Linked DNA regions of Pseudoduganella dura. The protein of the gene in region 1 interacts with the protein of each later gene in a pairwise test. Links are inferred from orthologs where the notes say so. Each region holds a gene or a part of one and is shown on either strand. Other genes may lie near its edges.

Region 1 (2,936 bases):
CTGCTGGTCGTTGCCATGGCGCTTGGCGGCCAGCCACTGGCAAACGCGTCCGCACCGACCGACGGGCAGTGGGTCACGTCGTGGTATGCGGCGCCGCAGCCGGGGTGGGACAGCAGCTTTCCGCTGCCGATGAACGTGCCTGCGTACCTCGACAACCAGTCGCTGCGCGACACCGTGCGGCTGAGCGCCGGTGGGCGGCGTATCCGGCTGGTTTTTTCCAACCGGTATGGACGGGAACCGGTCGCGCTGGGTGCGGTGAGCGTGTGGCTGGCGGGTGACGACCATCCGGCGCAAACGCTGACTTTTTCAGGAAAGGCCGGGATCGCCATCCTGCCGGGCGCCGCCGCGACGAGCGATCCCGTTGCGCTCCATGTGCCGGCGCTGGCACGGCTTGTCGTCACCAGCTGGCTCCCTGCGCACACCGCCGTGCAAAGCTTTCACTGGGGTGCGCAACAAACGATCCAGGTAGCTCCCGGCAATGCGACCGCCGCCGCGGGCTTTCCCGCCGGCGCCACTGTCGCGGGCCGGGTATTCCTGAATGCCGTCATGGTCGATGCCGGCAAGCACAGCCGAACGGTGGTGACGCTCGGCGACTCGATCACGGATGGCAACGGCTCCACGCCGGATGCCGATCGCCGGTGGCCGGATTTCCTCGCGCAACGCCTGGCGCCGCATGGTATCGCCGTGGCCAATGCCGGTATCTCGGGCGCGCGGCTGGCCAGGGACGGCATGGGCCGAAACGCCCTCGCCCGGTTCGAGCAGGACGTGCTCAGCCAGCCGGGTATTTCGGATGTGATCGTTCTGCTCGGTATCAACGACATCGGCTGGCCGGGCAGCCCGTTCGCCCCCGCCGAGAGCGCCGCGACACTCGATGAACTCACCGCCGCGTACCGCCAGCTGATGGCAGCCGCGCATGCCAGGGGAATCCGCGTCACGGCGGGAACGCTGCCGCCGTTCGAAGGCGCACTCGAGGGCACGCCCTACGCGGGCCACTACAGCGCCGCCAAGGAGGCGATGCGCCAGCGGCTCAACGACTGGATACGTGGTGCCGGCATCTTCGACGCTGTTGTGGACTTTGATGCGGTGCTACGCGATCCGGCCAGGCCCCGGCGCATGCAGGCGGGGTACGATTCGGGCGACCACCTGCATCCGGGCGATGCCGGCTACCGGGCGATGGCCACGGCAATCGACCTGTCGGCGATGTTACGCGGGATGGAAAGGGACGGGCGGGCTTTCCCCCGCGATCAGCCATCCAGGTGAAGCAATTGCCGCGTCACCGCCATGGCGGAATCGAACGGCCCCGTGCCCCGCACGATCTTGACCATCACGCTGGCGCCCAGCCACAGCTGGTAAAGGCTGGCCGCCACTTCTTCCGCGCGGTCGTCGATCGCCAGCGAACCTTCGTCGACACCGCTGTCGATGGCGGCGGCCAGCCGCGACATGATGGCCGAGGTGCCGTGGTCCAGCACGGTACGCATCGCCTCGGACAGGTCGGCAACCTCGGCGGCCAGCTTCACCGCCAGGCATTTCCCCTGGCAGTCCTGGAACGACTGGTTGGCTTGCCATGCATCGAAGTAGCGCACCAGGCGTTGTGCCGCGGTTGAACCGGTCTTGGCGAGCATCTGGTCCATGTCCGCCAGGTAGTCGTCGAAGTACCTCGACAGCAACGCTTCGCCGAAGGCGTCTTTCGAACCGAAGTAGTGGTAAAAGGATCCCTTCGGCACCTTTGCCGCCGTCAGGATCTCGTTCAGCCCGACAGCCGAAAAACCTTTGCCGGACATGATGCTCTGCCCGACAGCAAGGATGTGGTCGCGGACGTCGGAAGACGTGTGATCGTGAAGTTTCGCCATGGCCGAGACTATATCGGGGGCTAGACCGGTCGTCTAGCCAATCCCTTCAATGGGCAATCAGCCGAGCCGCTTGAGCAGCGCCGCCGCGGTGGCGGCGGACGAGGCCGGATTCTGGCCGGTGATCAGCAGGCCATCTTCCACCACGTACGATGCCCAGTCCTCGCCCTTCGAATACACGCCGCCCTTGGCCTTGAGTTCGTCTTCGACCAGGAACGGCACGATCTCCGTGAGCCCCACGCCGTCTTCCTCGGTGTTGGTGAAGCCGGTAACCTGCTTGCCTTCCACCAGCGGCCGTCCGTCCGGTGCCTTTACATGGCGCAGCACGCCGGGCGCATGGCACACCAGTGCGACCGGTTTGCCTGCCTCGATGAAGGCTTCGATCAGGGCGATCGAATTGCCGTCTTCGGCCAGGTCCCACAGAGGGCCATGGCCGCCAGGGTAGAACACGGTATCGAAGGCGGCCTGGTCGACCGTGTCGAGGCGCAACGTGGCGGCGAGTTGCGCCGTGGCTTGCGGGTCCTGCTCGAAACGGCGCGTCAGGTCCGTCTGGAACGATGGCTCATTGCTCTTCGGGTCCAGCGGCGGCTGGCCACCCAGCGGCGAGGCCAGCACGACTTCCACGCCGGCATCCTTGAAGGTGTAATACGGCGCGGCCAGTTCTTCGAGCCAGAAGCCGGTCTTGCGGCCGGTATTGCCGAGTTCGCTATGCGAGGTCAGTACGATCAAGACTTTTTTCATGCTGTTCTCCAGATGGTGAAGTGAGTTAAATAGACCGGTCGTCTAGAAAATTATTCAAGATGGCGCGTGTTTCAGGCATTTAGCATGCTGTTACCGGATTTGCTGCACACGTACGTCACTATAGAATCAATTAGACCGGTCGTCTAGTGATTTTTCAGGGAATTTGAAGCTTCCAAATGAAAAACGCCACGTTGACGTGGCGTTTCCTCTCGACGGCGGCTGGTGCCGCATCGGTTCCGTGCATCAGCGATGCATCAGAAAATCAGGTAGATCAGCACCAGCACCACGGCAGGTACACCCAGAAGCCAAGCCAGCAGATACTTACCCATGATCGTTCTCCTTCTGAAG
Region 2 (3,016 bases), 1.7 Mb from region 1 along the record:
GCCCAGCGCCGTCTGCACGCCGAGCAGGTAGAAAATGGCAATGAGGAGGATGACGCCGACGATGGCGATGGTGCGGTACTGCCGCGCGAGGTAGGCGCCGGCGCCCTGCTGGATCGCCGCCGCGATCTCCTGCATGCGGGCGTTGCCCGCATCCTGCGCCAGGATCCAGCTGCGCGACCACAGCCCGTATATCACCGCGATGACGCCGCACGCCACCGCAAACCACAGACCTGCTGCCATATGTCCCCCTCTTGTGAACCAACGTTATCGAATTACGCAAACTTCATCACGCCGCGCGGGGCGGCAAACGAAACGATGCAAACGAAAACTGCGGCTGCGGCCAAAGGGGGCCGGCAAAAAAAACGGACCGCGCGGGTCCGTTTTTGAAATCTTATTCCGCCAGCGCGGCGAACGCGCGGTCGCGGATCTGGTCGACGGCGCCGACCCCCTCGATCTTGCGGTATTTCGGGGCTGCTGCGTCGCCCGACTTGGCCCACTCGTTGTAATAACCGAGCAGCACTTCGGTCTGGTTGTGGTACACCTCGAGGCGCTTCTTGACGGTCTCGGCCTTGTCGTCGTCACGCTGCACCAGCGGCTCGCCGGTGATGTCGTCGAGGCCTTCGACCTTCGGCGGATTGAACTTGACGTGGTACACGCGGCCGGAGCCCGGATGGCAGCGGCGGCCATCCATGCGTTCGATGATCTGCTCGTCCGGCACGTCGATTTCAAGCACGAAGTCGATCTTCACGCCGGCGTCCTTCATCGCGTCGGCCTGGGCGATCGTGCGCGGGAAGCCGTCGAACAGGTAGCCATTGGCACAGTCCGCTTCTTTCAGGCGATCCTTGACCAGGCCGATGATGATGTCGTCGGACACCAGCTGGCCGGCATCCATCACCGCTTTCGCGGCAATCCCCAACTCGCTGCCGGCCTTGATGGCGGCCCGCAGCATATCGCCGGTCGAGATCTGGGGAATGCTGTACTTTTCCTTGATGAAGTTGGCCTGGGTACCCTTGCCGGCACCGGGTGGTCCTAACAGAATGAGACGCATGAAGATTCCTAAAACGATTTTAATAATTTGATGGTACGTGTGTCAGTTGTGACGAAACTTACCACAAAACGCCGGCCCTACGCCACTTCGGGAGGCCGTTTGACATGCAAAAACGTCAAACGCTCAAGCGAAGTGAGCGCGGACCCGTTCCAGGTCTTCGGGGGTATCGACGCCGGGTGCCGGCGCCGCGTTGGTGACGTGCACGGCGATAGGATGGCCATGCCACAGCACGCGCAGCTGTTCGAGCGCTTCGATGCTCTCCAGCGGGGAGACTTCGAGCCGCGGATACGCCTGCAGGAAATCGTTGCGGTAGGCATACAGGCCGATGTGGCGCAACGGCAGGTAGCCGTCGGGCAGCGCGGCAGGACGAGACTGCGCCGCCTGTGCGAACGCGTCGCGCGCCCAGGGAATCGTGGCGCGGCTGAAATACAGCGCGCGGCCTGCCCGGTCCAGTACCACTTTGACCACGTTCGGATTGAACGCATCGGCCACCTCGTGCAGCGGATGCGCGCAGGTGGACATCGGCACATCGGCGCCGATGCGGGCGGCGCAGGCGGCCAGCAGCGCCGGGTCGATCAGCGGTTCGTCGCCCTGCAGGTTGACGACCACCGCCTGGGGCGGCAGGTCGAGGGCGCGCGCCACCTCGGCGATACGGTCGGTACCGGACGGATGATCGTCGCGCGTGAGCATCGCCGCGATGCCGTGCGCGGCGCACGCTGCCAGGATCGACGGGTGATCGGTGGCGACGATGATGCGGCCGGCGCCCGACAGCGCGGCGCGCTCGGCCACGCGCACGACCATCGGCTTGCCGCCAAGGTCGGCCAGCGGCTTGTCCGGCAGCCGGGTCGATGCCAGCCGCGCGGGAATGATGACGGTGAAGGTCACGGCAGCCGCCCGCTTATTCGACGGTGTCCTGCAGCGTGCGGGCCTCGTCGGCCCACATGATCGGGATGCCGTCGCGGACCGGATAGGCCAGGCGGTCGCCGCGGCAGATCATTTCCTGGGCTTTTTTATCGTATTCCAGCGGGCCCTTGCAAACAGGGCAGACCAGGATGTCAAGCAAACGTGCGTCCACGGCATTTCTCCACAATGTGTTCGATGAGCGCGGCATCGATCTGCGCGTTCACCGGAACGACCCACAGCCGGGGGTCGTTCCTCAGTTCTTCGATGTGCGCACATTTTACTGCATCCTTCTCGGTCATCAGGATCACTTCCGCCTCCACGTGCGCGAAGGGGCGGTCGAGAAAATCGTGATGATCGGGCAGCGGCAGTTCCTGGAACGCCAGCCCGGCATCGGCCAGCATGCGGAAGAAGCGCCCCGGGTTGCCGATGCCGGCGGCCGCCACCACGCGCCCGCGCCCGCCGATATGGCGCAGCGGTACGCGGTCGCGGCGGTCGCCGAGGCGTTCGGCGCAGTCGCCCGCCAGCACCATCTGCCAGGGGCGGCCGCCCACCCTGGCCGCCAGGCGCGGCGTCAGCGCCGGCGCATTGACCACGGTGACGTCGCGCCGGCGCGAAGGCGGTTCGCGCAGCGGCCCGGCCGGCAGGGTCCAGCCGTTGCCGACGCCCCGGCCATCGAACAGCACCACTTCGACATCGCGCTGCAGTGCATAGTGCTGCAGGCCGTCGTCGGTGACGATCACGTTCACTTCCGGGTGCGCGGCCAGCAGCGCCCTGCCCGCCTCGGCGCGGTCGCGGCAGACGAACACCGGGCAGGCGGCGCGGGTGGCGATCAGCACCGGCTCGTCGCCCGCCTCGGCAGGCGTGGACAGCGCGGTGACGGCGCGCGGCCCGGCGGGGCTTGTCCCGCCGCCCTTGCCGCCGAAGCCGCGCGAAATCACGCCCGGCGTCAGGCCCGCCGCGCGCAGCCGCTCGACCAGCCAGATCGTCAGCGGCGTCTTGCCCGTGCCGCCGATGAAGATGTTGCCCACCACGATCACGGGCACCGGCAGCCGGCTCGATTTCAGC

Evidence for each region. The genes of interacting proteins can lie anywhere in the genome.
Region 2: the proteins of GJV26_RS13540 (region 1) and kdsB interact in binary tests that used the Escherichia coli proteins (3 or more experiments, as listed by UniProt). The link is inferred for Pseudoduganella dura from one-to-one orthologs.

Annotation. Positions count from the first base shown.
Region 1 is NZ_WNWM01000002.1:3,091,152-3,094,087, forward strand. Bases 48-2,912 are described here. They hold GJV26_RS13540 (TetR/AcrR family transcriptional regulator), read right to left. Parts: upstream 1,851-2,912; coding sequence 1,245-1,850; downstream 48-1,244. Other genes in these bases: GJV26_RS13535 (SGNH/GDSL hydrolase family protein), read left to right, coding at 48-1,260; GJV26_RS13545 (type 1 glutamine amidotransferase domain-containing protein), read right to left, coding at 1,908-2,588. In the rest of the region: more of GJV26_RS13535, read left to right, coding at 1-47. UniProt on the Escherichia coli protein: Involved in response to both electrophiles and reactive chlorine species (RCS). Represses the transcription of the nemRA-gloA operon by binding to the NemR box.
Region 2 is NZ_WNWM01000002.1:1,424,712-1,427,727, forward strand. Bases 53-2,997 are described here. They hold kdsB (3-deoxy-manno-octulosonate cytidylyltransferase), read right to left. Parts: upstream 1,934-2,997; coding sequence 1,172-1,933; downstream 53-1,171. Other genes in these bases: GJV26_RS06395 (sodium-translocating pyrophosphatase), read right to left, coding at 53-240; adk (adenylate kinase), read right to left, coding at 392-1,048; GJV26_RS06410 (Trm112 family protein), read right to left, coding at 1,947-2,123; lpxK (tetraacyldisaccharide 4'-kinase), read right to left, coding at 2,104-2,997. Outside these bases: more of GJV26_RS06395, read right to left, coding at 1-52; more of lpxK, read right to left, coding at 2,998-3,016. UniProt on the Escherichia coli protein: Activates KDO (a required 8-carbon sugar) for incorporation into bacterial lipopolysaccharide in Gram-negative bacteria.